One region of the Kocuria flava genome, then DNA from elsewhere that is predicted to be linked to it. Evidence: riboswitches for the same ligand, from Rfam matches in the RefSeq annotation. Region 1 holds a riboswitch; the other holds the start of a gene.
The links. A riboswitch is a leader RNA that binds a small molecule or an ion and turns the genes downstream of it on or off. The one in region 1 is predicted to bind S-adenosylmethionine.
Positions count from the first base shown of each region.

Region 1 (7,583 bases):
CGCCCTCGTGGCCGATGCCCCGCACCCGGGAGGGGTCCACGTAGACGCCGGCGGCGGGGTCGGCGACCACGGCGTCGTCGTCGAAGGAGGACTCCCACAGCCGGTAGACCACGTCGAGGTACTCCTCGGCCCGGTCGTAGCGCTCGTCGTGGGGCACCTGGCGGTCCTGGCCGAGGTTGCGGGCGGCGGAGTCCTGGTAGGAGGTGACGATGTTCCACGCCACCCGCCCGCCGGTGAGGTGGTCCAGGGTGCTCAGCCGCCGGGCGAGGGCGTACGGGTGCTCGTAGCTGACCGAGGCGGTCACGCCGAAGCCGATCCGCTCGGTGACGGCCGCGAGGGCCGGCACGAGCAGGAGGGGGTCGAGCATCGGGAACTGCACCCCGCCGCGGGCCGCGGCGTCCCCGCTGCCGCCGTGGACGTCGTACTGGCCCAGGACGTCGGCGAAGAAGATCCCGTGGAACCCGCCGTCCTCGAGCGTGCGCGCGAGCCGGGTCCAGTGCGCGAGGGAGGTGTAGTCCCGGGAGCGGTCCTCGGGGTGGCGCCACAGCCCGGGGGACTGGTGCACGGGCACGGCCATCTCGAAGGCGTTCAGGAGCAGGGGGCGGGGCTCAGACGAGGGCATCGGCGGCCTCCTCGGGTCGTCCGGGACCGCCGGCGGCCCCGGGGGCGGTGCGGCCGGCGGGGGTCCCGGCCGCGGGGGCGTCGGGGGCGGGGCCCGACCCCGTCGCGGACACCGGCTCGGGCCCCGGCGCGGACGCCGGGTCCGTCACCGGGTCGGCCGCGGCCAGGGCCGCGACGACGCTCAGCGCGGCGAGCACGCCCACGTAGGCGCAGATCAGCCACGGGCTGCCGCCGCCGAGGGCCAGCAGGGCCGCGGCGATGAACGGGGTCATCCCGCCGGAGACGATCGTGCCGACCTGGTAGCCCAGGGAGACCCCGCTGTAGCGCAGGTGCACCGGGAACTGCTCGGCGAACCACGCCGCCTGCGGGCCGTAGATCGAGTCGTGCAGCCAGTTCATGACCACCAGGTACACCAGGGGCAGCAGCACGAGCGGGCCGAGGTCCAGGAACAGGAAGTAGGGCCAGATCAGCACGGCGGTCGCCGCGGCGGAGACCACCGCGAGCCGGCGCCGGCCCCACCGGTCCGAGAGCCAGCCCCAGAACGGTCCCGAGGCCAGGCCCACGGCCGAGGCGACGAGGATCGCGATCAGCCCCGCGGAGGAGTCCCCGCGCCGGTCGGCGAGGTAGGTGAGGGTGTAGACGGTGAGCACGGAGTACAGGGCGGGCTGGACGGTGCGCAGCCCGATGGTCACGAGCACCCCGCGGCGGCCCTCGCGCAGCACCTGGCGCACGGGCGAGGTGGCCACCTCGTCGCGGGCGCGCAGCTCGCGGAACTCCTCGGCGTCGTCCACCCCGAGGCGGATGAGCAGCCCGATCGCCACGAGCAGGGCGCTGGCGAGGAAGGGCAGCCGCCAGCCGAAGGCCTGGAACTGCTCGTCCGTCAGCAGCAGCTGCACCAGGGCGAAGGCGCCGGTGGCCAGCAGCATCCCGGCGGCCGAGCCGATCTGGGTGAAGCTGCCGAACAGGCCCCGGCGGGACGCGGGGGCGTGCTCGACCGACAGCAGGGCGGACCCGCCCCACTCGGCGCCGGCGGAGAGCCCCTGCAGCAGGCGCAGGGTCACGAGGGCGGCCACGGCGAACCAGCCGGCGGTCGCGAACGTGGGCAGGGCGCCGATCAGGGTCGAGGCCACGCCCATGGTCAGCAGCGAGGCCACTAGCAGCGCCTTGCGCCCGATCCGGTCGCCCAGGTGGCCGGCGACGATCCCGCCGAGGGGCCGGACGAAGAACGCGATGGCGAAGGTCGCGAACGAGGCCAGCAGCGAGCCCAGCTCCGAGTCGGAGGGGAAGAACTGCTTGTTGAACACCAGCGCGGCGGCGGTGCCGTAGAGGTAGAAGTCGTACCACTCGATGGTGGTGCCGACGAAGGCGGAGGACAGCACCCGCTTCTTGCGCAGCAGCGACCGGCCCACCGAGGTGGAGCCGTGGGGCGCGGGCGGGGACGGCGCGACGGGGCGCGGCACGGTCATGGGATCTCCCTGGGGGCGGGCGGCTCGCACGAGACGCCGTACTTACCCGCGCGGTGGTGACACGGGCCGAATCCTCACCTGGGGCACCCCGCTACAGCGTCGAGGGTTGCCGTCCGGCCAGCCAGGGCTTCGCACCGGAGCTCATGATTCTCGGGGACGACGCTAGGGGCCGGGCCCGCCCCGCGCCCAGCCGTGCGACGACGTGTCACGGCCCGGCCCGTCATGACGTCACACTTGCGTCCGGAGCCCGCACCGGTCCCCGGCCGGGAGGCCCGCTCCTGCCCCCGCGGGGCACCGGCGCCCTGCCGCGGCGGGGAGCCGGGCTACTTCTCCCAGGGCGCGGGCACGGGGAAGTAGCGCTCCAGGAACTCGCGCATCCGCTCGGCGCGCTCGGCGGCGGGGACCTCGGGGAAGCTGCCGTCGTTGAGGCAGAACATGTCGAGCCCGCGCTTGGCCAGCAGCCGTTCCATCCGCTGCAGGCCGGCCTCGGTCGTGGTGTCCACGTACGCGGTGCGGGCGGTGTCCTGGGTCACGGCCCGCCCGGCGAGCAGCGCGTAGTAGTGGTAGAGCGAGTTCGTCACGGAGATGTTGCCCGCGGCGCGGAACCGGCTGGCGGCCGTGCGCCGGAACTCCTCCGGGAACTCCTGCTCGAGCTCGGTGACCACGCTGCGGCGCAGCGGCGCGGCGCAGTGCTCGAGGTGGCGGGTGGTGATCCGCCCGAAGCGCTCCCACAGCAGCTTCCGGTTGACCCGGGCCGCGTTCTCGAACCCGGAGCGCTCGGGGTGGCCCTCGCCCAGGCCGATGCGGGTGGAGGCCTCCACGAACTTCGTGACCCCGCCCGGGGAGAAGAACAGCGACGGGCCGATCTGGCGGCCGAAGAACATGTCGTCGTTGGAGTACAGGAAGTGCTCGGCGAGCCCCTCGATCCGGTGCAGCTGCGCCTCCACCGCCTGCGAGTTGTAGATCGGCAGCACGGAGGTGTCCTCGAAGAACTCCTCGCTGCGCACGATCCGCACCCGCGGGTGCTCGGCCAGCCAGGCCGGGGGCGCCGAGTCGGTGGCGATCCAGATGGTCCGCACCCAGGGGGCGAACATGTGCACCGAGCGCAGCGCGTACTTCAGCTCGTCGACCTGCCGGAAGCGGGCCTCGTGGTCGTCGCCCTCGCCCACGACCGCGTCCTCCATGTAGGAGGCCCGCACCCGCCGGTACTCGGGGTCGGAGCCGTCGACCCACGAGAAGACCATGTCGATCTCGAAGTCGATGTCGCTCGCGTGGTCGGCGAACATGTTCTCGATCGTGGCCCACTGCAGCCCGAAGCGCTCCACGGTCCCGCGCACGGCCTCGGCGCGGGAGACGCTGCGGCGGGTCAGGGAGTTCTCCACGGGCAGGCGGATCTCGTCCCGGCCGAACTCCCACAGCTCGATCTGCACGCCGGTCGCCGCCCCGTAGTAGAGGCGGGAGCGCTTGGCGTAGTGCGGCCGGTAGAGGCGGAAGACCCGGGCGTTGCGGCGGTGGGAGAGCTCCCCGTCGGCGAGCAGCTCGGAGGTCTTCTTCTTGGTGTCCATGGGCTTGACGTAGTACGGCTCGCCCTCCGCCGCGGCGACCAGCGCCTCCCGCAGGCGGGTGCGCTCGCGCAGGTCGACGGCGACCACGGGCCGCTCGTCGTTGCCGCGCACCAGCAGGTGGTCGATCCCGGCGGCGTCGAGCACGCCGCGCAGGAACAGCAGGTTCTCGACCATGACCTCGTACGGGGTCCGGTCGGTGATCCGCAGGGCGAAGCGGCCCTTGTAGCGCACGACGTCCTCGCGCTGCTCCAGCGCCGCCGCGGACGCGCGCGAGGCGCTGCGGAACTCGTCGCCGTCCGTCCCGTCCTCGGGGGCCGGGAAGTAGGCGGTGTCGAGCACAGTGGTGTCGATGGTGGTCTCCTCGTGGTCGGTGCCGCGGCTGCGGCGCTCCCAGGATAAGACCTCGCCCGCCCCGGCGGTCAGGCCCGGGGCTGGCAGCGCTCGCAGAACCACACGGCCCGGTCGCGGGGCGGGCCGGGGCCGGGGCGGCCGGGTCCGAGCTCGGCGTCGTCGATGCGGGCCTCCGTGATCCTCGCCCCGCAGCGGCGGCAGGGCTGCCGGCCCCGGCCGTAGACCCAGAACTGCTCCCCGCGCCGGGCCGGGCCGCCCACGGTGGAGCGCTGGGAGCGGTCGCGGTTGACGTGCAGCAGCCGGTGCGCGAGGTCCACGAGCGCCCCGGGGTCCGGGACGTCGGCGACCGCGGTGAAGGGGTGGACCCGGCCGAGGAAGAGCACCTCGTTGCGGTAGACGTTGCCGATCCCAGCGAGGTTGCGCTGGTCCATCAGCGCCGCCCCGATGCGCCGCCCCGGCACCGCCGCCAGCCGGCCGAGGGCCGCGGCCCGGTCCCAGTCGGGGCCCAGCAGGTCCGGGCCGAGGTGGCCCACGACCTCGTCCTCCCCGGCGGTGGGGACGAGGTCGAGCATCCCGAGGTCGAAGCCGACCGCCTGGGCCCGGGCCGTCTCCAGGACCGCCCGGGCCTGGTGGCCGGGCCGCCGCCACCGCGCCCCGCGCGGGTAGACGTGCCACATGCCCTCCATGAGCAGGTGCGAGTGCAGGCTCAGCGGGGTCAGCCCCTCCGGGCCGCCGTCGGTGCGCACCAGCAGGTGCTTGCCGCGGGGCACGACCTCGGTGACGGTCCGGCCGGAGAGGTCGGCGGTCGCGATCGACGGGAAGCGCAGGTCGCTGCGCACGAGCACCTGCCCGGCGAGGGCGCGGCGCAGCAGCGCGGCCTGGCGGTAGACGGTGTCACCCTCGGGCACGGGGTCCTCCTCCGGGGCGGGGCCCGGGCCGCGGCGCGCTCACCGGCGCATCCGCAGCCCGCGCGGGGTCGAGTAGAACCCGCCGGCCAGCAGGGCCTCGCGCACGGCGGTCTCGAGGGGGCCGGGGCCGAGGACCTCCGCGCCGTTGACCTTCTCCACGGTGAGCTTGTCCACGGCCCCGCGCCGGACCGTCTCGGCCACCGCGGGACCGGCGGCGGCCACGGCCGCGGCGTCGTCGTCGAAGACGAGCACCGTGCGCCCGCCGCGCTCGACGTAGAGGACCAGCGTCCCGTCGACGAGCACGACGACGGCGCCGGCCTTGCGCCCGGGCCGGTGCCGCCCCGGGGCCGCCGCACCCCCGTCCGGGGCGGGGGCGGCCACCGGCTGCGGCCACTCCAGGGCAGCCCCGTACGGGTTGGCGGGGTCGGTCGCGGCCAGGGCGAGGACCACCGGCTCCTCCGGGCGGACCTGGTCGTCGGTGCTGAACCCGCGCAGGTGGTCGACCGTGGCCGGCTGGGCGAACTGGGCGGCGCCGAGGCCCTCGACGAAGTAGCCGCGCCGGGCCCGGCCGGTGTCCTCCAGGGTGGAGAGCACCTTGTACATCGTGGCGAAGCCGCCGGGGACCTCCTCGACCGCGACCGGGCCCCTGGTCACGACCCCGTAGCGGTCCAGCAGCAGCTCGGCGGTGGCCGAGGCGCGCAGCGTGGGCTCCAGCGGCTCGGGGTCCAGGCGGGACCAGCGCCCGGCCACGAGGGGGGCGTCGTGGCGCTCGAGCACGCCGGCCCCCGCCCGGCCCGCGGCAGGGCCGCCGGGGCGCGGGCCGGTGCCGGAGCGCAGCCGGGCCGCCCCGCGCCGGACGGTGGAGCGGCCCCGCGGGGTGCGCGGTCCGTGCCGGTGGGCGGCCCGGCCGCCGGCGAGCAGCGAGCGCACCGGCAGGAACGTGTCGTTGGTGACGAGCCCGGCCCACACGAGGTTCCACAGGGCCGTGGTCAGCTCCCCGGCGGGCACGGGCTCCCCGGTCGCGTCGAGGCGGGCCAGCAGCTGGGGGAAGAACCAGGCGCCGCCGGTGCCCAGGGCCTCCAGGACCCGCCGCTCGAGGGCGGAGCCGAGGAACGCGGCGCGCTCGGCGAGGACCTCGGCCGGCGGCAGGGTGAGGGCGGCGGCCTCGCTCAGGTGCAGCGACACCCACCCGTCGTCGCCGGCGAGGGACCCGGCCCCGGCCCACAGGACCTCGCCGGAGGCGGTGAGCTCGTCCAGCAGCTCGGGCCGGTAGTCGGCCACGCGGGCGGCGAGCACGAGCGGCTCCCACGCCGAGGCGGGCACGGCCGTGCCCGCGAGCTGGTCGACGACCGTGAGCACCCCGTCCTCGCCGCGCAGCTGGTTGCCGCGGCCCACGTGCTGCCAGGCGGGCAGGAAGCGGGCGTAGACCCGGCCCGCGACGGGCTCGACTTCGCGGCGCAGCGCGGCCAGTGACCGGCGCCGGATCCGGCGCAGCACCTCGGCCTCGCACCACTCGGCGCCCGCGCGCAGCCCGCGCCCGGCCAGCAGCTCGGCGGGGCGGAACTCGCCCTCCACCACGCGCCGCTCGGCGCCGAGGCGCTCGAGGGTGGTGCGCACGACCGCCACGCCCAGGCCCAGGGCCCCGGCGGCCTCCTCGGCGGTGAAGGGCCCGTGCGTGCGGGCGTAGCGGGCCACGAGGTCGGCCAGGGGGTCCTCGACCGGTTCGACGAACGCCAGCGGCACGCCCATGGGCAGGGGCACCCCCAGGGCGTCGCGCAGGCGGGCGGCGTCCTCGATCGCCGCCCAGGACTCGACCCCGCGCAGCTGCACCCGCAGCGCCCGGTTGGCGGCCACGAGCTGCTCCAGCCAGGCCCGGGCGATCTCCTCGGGGCAGGCACGCTCCGGGTCCTCCGGGTCCTGGAGGCGGCGGGCGGCCTCGGCGGCGCTCAGCGGCCCGAGCAGGCGCAGCAGGTCCGCCGCGCCCTCGGCCCCGCGCAGCCGCCGGTCCGGGGCCAGCCGCTGCAGCTCCGCGCCCGTGCGCTCGATGACCTCCGGGTCGAGCAGCTCCCGCAGCTCGGCCCGGCCCAGCAGCTCGTTGAGCAGGGCGGTGTCCAGGGACAGCACCGCGGCCTTGCGCTCGGCCAGCGGCGAGTCCCCCTCGTAGAGGAACTGGGAGACGTAGCCGAACAGCAGGGTCCGGGCGAAGGGTGAGGGCTGCTCCGTGGTCGTCTCCACGACCCGGATCGCCCGGCGCTCCACGGCCCGGTGCAGCTCCTGCAGCGCCGGCAGGTCGTAGACGTCCTGGAGGCACTCGCGCACCGTCTCCAGGATGATCGGGAACTGCGGGTACTTCCGGGCGACGTCGAGCAGCTGGGCGGAGCGCTGGCGCTGCTGCCACAGCGGGGTGCGGCGGCCGGGGTCGCGCCGGGGCAGCAGCAGCGCACGGGCGGCGCACTCCCGGAACCGGGAGGCGAACAGCGCCGAGCCGCCCACCTGCTCGGTGACGAGAAGCTCGAGCTCGTCGGGGTCGAACAGGAACAGCTCCGCGCCGGGGGGCTCGTCCTCCATGGCCGGCACGCGCAGCACGATCCCGTCGTCGGCGGCCTGGGCGGCGCCGTCGAGGCCGTAGCGCTCCTGCAGCCGGGCGCCCACCGCCAGCGCCCACGGGGCGT
Region 1 covers NZ_CP013254.1:105,362-112,944, reverse strand. The annotation lists partial or broken gene AS188_RS00500 (LLM class flavin-dependent oxidoreductase) at 1-577, opposite strand, end outside; gene AS188_RS00495 (MFS transporter) at 609-2,087, opposite strand; SAM riboswitch class IV at 2,121-2,236, opposite strand; gene AS188_RS00490 (stealth family protein) at 2,411-3,826, opposite strand; gene AS188_RS00485 (DNA-formamidopyrimidine glycosylase family protein) at 4,072-4,911, opposite strand; gene AS188_RS00480 (Lhr family ATP-dependent helicase) at 4,951-7,583, opposite strand, start outside.

Region 2 (7,583 bases), 1.7 Mb from region 1:
CGAAGTCCACGGTGATGCAGTACGGGGTGCCGATCTCGTCCTGGCGGCGGTAGCGGCGCCCGATCGCCCCGGCGTCGTCGAAGTCGATGTTCCACTTCCGGCGCAGCTCCGCGGCGAGGTCGCGGGCCTTGGGCGAGAGCTGCTCGTTGCGCGAGAGCGGCAGCACGGCGGCCTTGACCGGGGCCAGGCGCGGGTCGAGCTTGAGCACGGTGCGCTTGTCCACCCCGCCCTTGGAGTTGGGCGCCTCGTCCTCGGTGTAGGCATCGACGAGGAAGGCCATCATCGACCGGGTCAGCCCGAAGGAGGGCTCGATCACGTAGGGGACGTAGCGCTCCTCGGTCTGCTGGTCGAAGAAGCTCAGCTCCGCGTTGGAGTGCTCGTTGTGCACGCCGAGGTCGTAGTCGGTGCGGTTGGCCACGCCCATCAGCTCGCCCCACGGGTTGCCCTGGAAGCCGAAGCGGTACTCGATGTCGATCGTGCCCGCCGAGTAGTGGGCCCGCTCCTCGGCCGGGACGTCGAAGCGGCGCATGTTCTCCGGGTCGATGCCCAGGTCGGTGAACCAGCTCCAGCAGGCCTCGACCCACTCGTCGAACCAGCGGGCGGCCTCGTCCGGGTGGGTGAAGTACTCGATCTCCATCTGCTCGAACTCGCGGGTGCGGAAGATGAAGTTGCCCGGGGTGATCTCGTTGCGGAAGGCCTTGCCGATCTGGCCGATGCCGAACGGCGGCTTCTTGCGGGCGGCGGTCACCACGTTGTTGAAGTTCACGAAGATGCCCTGGGCGGTCTCGGGCCGCAGGTAGTGCAGGCCCTCCTCGTTGTCCACGGGGCCCAGGAAGGTCTTCATCAGCCCGGAGAACTGCTGCGGGTCCGTCCACTGCCCCTTGGTGCCGCAGTTGGGGCAGGGGATCTCGGCCATGCCGTTCTCGGGGGCCCGGCCCTTCTTCTCCTCGAAGGCCTCCAGCAGGTGGTCCTGGCGGGCGCGCTTGTGGCAGGAGAGGCACTCGACGAGCGGGTCGGTGAAGGTCGCCACGTGCCCGGAGGCCTCCCACACGGCCTTGGGCAGGATGATCGAGGAGTCCAGGCCCACCATGTCCTCGCGCCCGCGCACGAAGGTCTGCCACCACTCGTGCTTGATGTTCTCCTTCAGCTCCGCGCCCAGGGGCCCGTAGTCCCAGGCGGAGCGGGAGCCGCCGTAGATCTCACCCGCCTGGAAGACGAATCCGCGGCGCTTGGCCAGCGAGATGACGTTGTCCAGCGTGGTCTTGGGGGCCATAGGGGTTTCCTCCGGGGTCTCGCCCGACCGCCGGCTGCGGACGCGCGTGGGATGGGTCGCCCCCGGCGTGTCCGCCGCGGGGCGGACGGCCTGCGGCCGTCACGAACGAGGACGCCGCGTGCGACGTCCTCGCCCCAGGGTAGCCAATTGTCGACGGGCCCGCCGCCCGGGCCGGACCGGCCGCGGTCCGCGGCACCGCGCCGCCGCCGCTCCGTGGCCGGCCGGGGTGCTGTCCGGGCGCGGGGCGGGAGCGTGCCCGGAGGATGTGGGCGTGCCGGGGCGGGTGCGGGAGAATGGGCCCATGACGACCTCCCAGCACCCCGGACCCGCCGACGACCTGCCGATCCGCGACGGGATGATCCGCCTCGGTCAGGCGCTGAAGCTCGCGAACCTCGCCGAGGACGGGGCCCAGGCCCGGGCTCTCGTGGAGGACGGGCAGGTGCGGGTCAACGGCGAGGTCGAGACCCGCCGCGGCCGCCAGCTGCACCCGGGGGACGTGGTCGCCGCCGGCGGCGCCGCCGTGCGGATCACCGCCGCGGACTGAGCCGTTCCGGTCCCGCACCCGGGAGGGACGGGGTTCTCGGGAGGGCGCGGCCCTCAGGAGGCGCGGGCGCCCAGGACCACGTGGCGCAGGTACTCCCCGACGTGGCCGAGCTCCTGGGGGCCGATGCCGTGGCCGATCCCGGTGTACTGGACCTTCATGGCGTCGGCGTGCTCGAGCGCCCACTCGGCCGTGGCGTCCACGAGCGCCGGCGGGATGACCGGGTCCTGCGGGTCCCGGCCCCAGAACAGCGGCAGCGGCCGCTCCCGCAGCCGGGCGTCGTCGAAGGCGGGGTGCTCCCCCGGGACCACGAACCCGGACAGCCCCACGACCGCGGCGATCTCCCCGGGCATGTGGCGGGCCAGCGAGGTGGCCATCGCCATGCCCTGGGAGAAGCCCAGCAGGGTGGTGCTCGGGTGCTCGGCGGCGCGCTCGCGCAGCCAGGCGGCCACCGGGAGCACCGCCTCCACGACCGCCTCGGCGGAGAAGCCGAGCTCGCCGGAGAGCGGGAACCACTGGTAGCCCGCCTGCACCGGCTGCGGGGCCCGCAGGGAGACCACGCTGAACTCGGGCGGCAGCGCGGGCAGCAGCCCCATGAGGTCCTGCTCGTGGGAGCCGTAGCCGTGCAGCAGCACGAGCAGCGGGGTCCCGGGGCGGGCGTCGGCGTCGTTGCTCCACACGGCGAACGGCGCGGGGGCCGCACCGGGGTGGGCGGTCGTGGGATCGGCGGGGGCGTCGGTCATGGTCCCCAGTGTGCCACCCGCCGCGGACGGCTCAGTCCTCCCGCAGGACGGTCTCCACGAGCAGCTTCCCGAGCTGGGGGCCCTCGATGAGGAACCCGTCGTGACCGGAGGGCGAGGTGAGGGTGCGCCGGCGCACCTCCCCCGGCAGGGCCGCGGCCAGGACGTCGGACTCGTGCGGCAGGTAGAGCCGGTCGGAGTCCACCGCGGCCACGAGCCACTCGCACGAGGCGCGGGCCAGCGCCTCCTCGAGGGTGCCGCGGCCGCGGGCGACGTCGTGGGACATCAGGGCCTCGTTGACCACGAGGTAGGAGTTGGCGTCGAAGCGCCCGGCGAGCTTGGAGGCCTGGTGGTCGAGGTAGCTCTCCACCTGGTAGCGGCCTCGTTCGGCCGGGCGGGCGCCGATCACGTCCCGCTCCCCCTGCGGGGTGCGCCCGAAGCGGTGGTGCAGCTCCGCGGCGGAGCGGTAGGTGACGTGGGCGATCCGCCGGGCCAGGCCGAGGCCGGCCACGGGGGCGGGGCCGTCGTAGTAGTCGCCGCCGCGGAAGTCCGGGTCCTGGCGGATGGCCAGGTTCTGCGCCTGCCCCCAGGCGATCTGCTCGGCGCTGGACTGGGCGCACGCGGCGATCACGGCGCAGGCGCGCACCCGGTCGGGGACGGTGACGGCCCACTCCAGGGCCCGGGCCCCGCCCATCGACCCGCCGATCACCAGCCGCCACGCGCCGACGCCCAGGGCGTCGGCGAGGGCCTCCTCGGCGCGCACGGCGTCGCGGATCGTGATCATGGGGAAGCGCGAGCCCCACGGCCGCCCCTCGGGGTCCACCTCGGGCGGGGCCGGGCTGGCGGGGCCGGTGGAGCCGTAGCAGCCGCCGACGATGTTGGCGCAGACCACGAACCACCGGTCGGTGTCGATCGCCGCACCGGGACCGACGAGGCCCTCCCACCAGCCGCCGGCCTCGGCGGCGCGCTGCTCGTCCGCGGGGGCGCCGGGACGGGCGCGGCCGGAGGCCACGTGGGTGTCGCCGGTGAGGGCGTGCTCGACCAGCACGGCGTTGGAGCCGTCCGGGGCCAGGGTGCCCCACGTCTCGTAGGCCAGGCGCACCCCGGGCAGCCGGAACCCGGACTCGAGCTCCAGCGTGCCGATCTCGGCGTGGCGCAGCACCCCGTCCTCGCGGACCGGTCCGGGGGCGGCCGCGCCGCGCGGCAGGACCACCGTCATGCCGCGCCCCCGCGGGCCGCGGCGGCGGCGAAGCCTTGCTCGAGGTCGGCGAGGATGTCCTCGACGTGCTCCAGGCCCACGGACAGGCGCACGAAGCCGGGCTCGACCCCGGCGGCCAGCTGCTCCTCGGGCAGCAGCTGGCTGTGGGTGGTCGAGGCGGGGTGGATCACCAGCGAGCGGACGTCGCCGATGTTGGCGACGTTGGAGTGCAGCGTGAGCCCGTCGACGAACGCGGAGCCGGCCTCCCGCCCGCCGTCGAGCACGAAGCCCACGATCGACCCGGCCCCGCGCGGGGCGTACTTGCGGGCGCGGGCGTGCCACGGTGAGGAGGCCAGCCCGGCGTAGGAGACGGAGCGGACGTCGTCGCGGGCCTCGAGCCACCGGGCGACCGCCTCGGCGTTGGCCACGTGGCGCTCCATGCGCAGGGACAGCGTCTCGGTGCCCTGCTCGATGAGGAACGCGTTGAACGGGGAGATCGAGGAGCCGAGGTCGCGCAGCAGCTGCACCCGGGCCTTGAGGATGTAGGAGAGGTTGACGCCGAACGGGCCGTCCGCGCCGAGGGTCTCGGCGTAGACGAGCCCGCCGTAGGACTCGTCCGGCTGGTTGAACCCGGGGAAGCGCTCGGGGTCGCGGCCGTAGTCGAAGCGCCCGGCGTCGACGATCACCCCGCCGATCGCGGTGCCGTGGCCGCCGAGGAACTTGGTCGCGGAGTGCACGACGACGTCGGCGCCCCACTCGAAGGGCCGCACCAGGTAGGGGGTGGCCACGGTGTTGTCCACGATCAGCGGGACCCCGGCGTCGTGGGCGAGGCCCGCGACCGTCTCGATGTCGAGCACGTCGTTGCGCGGGTTGGGGATCGACTCGGCGAAGAAGGCCTTCGTGGTGGGCCGCACGGCCCGCCGCCACGCCTCGGGGTCGTCCGGGTCCTCGACGAACGTGGTCTCGATGCCCAGCTTCGGCAGGGTGTACTTGAAGAGGTTGAACGTCCCGCCGTAGAGGCTCGGGCTGGCCACGACGTGGTCGCCGGCCCCGGCGAGGTTGAGCACCGCGAAGCTCGTGGCGGACTGGCCGGCGCTGAGCATCAGCGCGCCCACCCCGCCCTCGAGGGCGGTGATCCGGTTCTCGACGACCTCGGTGGTCGGGTTGCCGATCCGGGTGTAGATGGGGCCGAGCTCGGCGAGCGCGAAGCGGTCCGCGGCGGCCTGCGCGTCCGGGAAGACGAACGAGGTGGTCTGGTGGATCGGCAGCGCGCGCGAGCCGGTGACCGGGTCGGGGCTCTGGCCGGCGTGGATCTGCCGGGTCTCGAAGGACCAGCCGCCCGGGTTCTCGGGCGTGGGCCGCTCGTCGGTGGTGGTGCGGGGGGACTCGGACATGCCGTGAGCTCCTTGCGGATGGTCAGGGGTCCGGTGTCCGGCCGGAGCGGTGCGGCCGGCTGCGGCCGGGCACCGAGGACCCGCGCTTGCTCGCTCGCCGGGCGCGAGGAGCCTGGTCTTCACCCAGGGCACCCCACCGCGGTGGAGGGTTGCCGGCCAGCTAGCTGGGGCTCGGTGCTGGCGCTCATGACCTGCGGCTCATTCTCTTGAGTCCGGGAACGCGGCGTCAAGCCGGGGCCGCCCGACGGGGCCCGCGCGGCGGCCCCGGACGCTGCGCGCACCGGGCCGGGCAGGATCGTGCACCGGCCCGGGAGGCGGTGCTGCGCCGGTGCGCGGTGCGGCCCGGGCGGGCCCGTGTCGGGGCGGGACGAGCCGATTTGGAGACGAATCTCACAGGGTGCCACGATGTGCCCATGAGAGTCGACCACGTGTCCTACGCCTGCCGCCCCGAGGGCCTCGAGGCCACCACGGAGCGCATCGCCGACCGGCTGGGCATCGAGCCGGTCAAGGGCGGGGTGCACCCGCGCTTCGGCACCCGCAACATGATCCTGCCGCTGACCAACCACCAGTACGTGGAGGTCGTCGAGGTGCTCCAGCACCCCGCGGCCGAGAAGGCGCCCTACGGGCAGGCCGTGCGGGCCCGCTCCGCCGCCGGCGGCGGCTGGCTGGGCTGGGTCGTGGAGGTCGAGGACCTGGCCCCGTTCGAGCGGCGCCTGGGGCGCGAGGCGGTGCCGGGCCACCGGGTGTTCCCGGACGGCCGGTGCCTGCAGTGGCACCAGATCGGCGTCAAGGGTCTCATCGCGGACCCGCAGCTGCCGTTCATGGTGCACTTCGACTCCGCCCCCGAGATGCACCCCTCGCAGGCGCGGATCACGGACGTGGGCCTGCACGGGATGTCCATCGCGGGCTCCCCGGAGCGGGTCACCGACTGGCTGGGCGCGCCGGTCGAGGAGGTGCTCGAGGACCTCGAGGTCGAGTGGCGCTACCCGGAGGGCACGCCGGGGCTGCTCGAGGTGACGTTCACGACCCCCGACGGGGCCGTGACCATCTGAGGCACCGCCCGCCCGGACCACGAGGGGCGGCGTTCGGTGGTTCTCCCCTCCCGGGAGCCGCCGGACGCCGCCCCTCGCGCCGTCCTGCGGGCCGCCGTACCGCGTCCCGCCGGGCCCGGGGGCTCAGCCCAGCAGCCAGGCGCTGCCGAGGAAGCCGACGGCGTCGAGCAGGAAGTGCGCCACCACGAGCGGCATGACCCGGCCCGTGCGCCGGTAGAGCTCGGCGAAGACCAGGCCCATGACCACGTTGCCCAGGAACGGGCCGACGCCCTGGTAGACGTGGTAGAGCCCGCGGAACACGGCGGTCGCGGCGAGCACCGCGGGCCAGCGCCAGCCCAGCCGGGTGAGCCGGTCGGCGAGGAAGGCGACGACGACGACCTCCTCGACCAGCGCGTGGCGCAGCGCCGAGGCCAGCAGCACCGGCACCGTCCACCAGTGCTCCCCCAGCCCCGAGGTGCTGACCGCGGCGGTCAGGCCCAGGGCCCGCCCGGCCGCGTACAGGGCCAGGGTGCCCAGGCCCATGAGCAGGAAGAGCACCGCGCCCAGGCCCAGGTCCGGCCAGGGCATGCGGGCGTCGAGGCCGATCCGGCGCAGCACGGCCGGCAGGGCCGCGGCGGAGCCGGCGAGCAGGTACAGCGCGAGCAGCACCGGCACGAGGTCCAGGCCGATGCCGGCGAGCTGGCGGGCGAGGTCCAGCAGCGGCAGGGGGCTCAGCGCCGGGTTGAGGGTCGCCTGCGCCTCGGCCAGGGGCCCCCGGGCGAGTTGCTCGGCCAGGGAGAGCACGGCGTAGACGGCGGAGGCCCCCAGGGAGACGCCGAGCACGAGCAGGACCTGGGTCCACAGGTCGGCGCGGGCCGAGCCCAGCACGGGGGCGGCGCGGCCGGGGGTCGCGGGCGGGTCGGGGACGGCGGGGGTGCTCATCGGCCCATTATCGGTCCCGCCGCTCCCCGGCCCCGGTTCCCCGGCGCCCTGCGGGACGCCCCCGCTCCGGCTCCCGTCCGGCCCGCCGCCGTCCCGTCGCCGTCCCGGTGCCCGCGCCCCGGCTCCCCCGCCCCGCGGAGGTGTCCCGTCCCCGGCTCCCCCGTCCCACGGGGTGTCCCGCCCGTCGTCCGCGGATCCCTAGGATGGCCCCATGACTGTCCAGCCCCCACGGATCGACCGCCGCCCCGCCCAGCGCGCCTTCCACGGCCACCTCTTCGAGGACCCCTACGAGTGGCTGCGCGAGAAGGAGTCCCCCGAGGTGCTGGCCCACCTCGGGGCGGAGAACGACTACGCGGAGGCCTCCACCGCCCACCTGGGGCCGCTGCGGGAGACGGTCTACGAGGAGATCCGCGCCCGCACCCGGGAGACCGACCTCTCCGTGCCCGAGCGGCGCGGGGACTGGT
Region 2 covers NZ_CP013254.1:1,828,240-1,835,822, reverse strand. The annotation lists gene AS188_RS08160 (glycine--tRNA ligase) at 1-1,273, opposite strand, end outside; gene AS188_RS08155 (RNA-binding S4 domain-containing protein) at 1,575-1,817, shown strand; gene AS188_RS08150 (alpha/beta hydrolase) at 1,871-2,557, opposite strand; gene metX (homoserine O-acetyltransferase MetX) at 2,589-3,773, opposite strand; gene AS188_RS08140 (bifunctional o-acetylhomoserine/o-acetylserine sulfhydrylase) at 3,770-5,146, opposite strand; SAM riboswitch class IV at 5,224-5,338, opposite strand; gene AS188_RS08135 (VOC family protein) at 5,560-6,198, shown strand; gene AS188_RS08130 (CPBP family intramembrane glutamic endopeptidase) at 6,322-7,119, opposite strand; gene AS188_RS08125 (S9 family peptidase) at 7,331-7,583, shown strand, end outside.
Region 2: linked by a shared signal. The riboswitch ahead of AS188_RS08140 (bifunctional o-acetylhomoserine/o-acetylserine sulfhydrylase) and the one ahead of AS188_RS00495 (MFS transporter) in region 1 are both predicted to bind S-adenosylmethionine.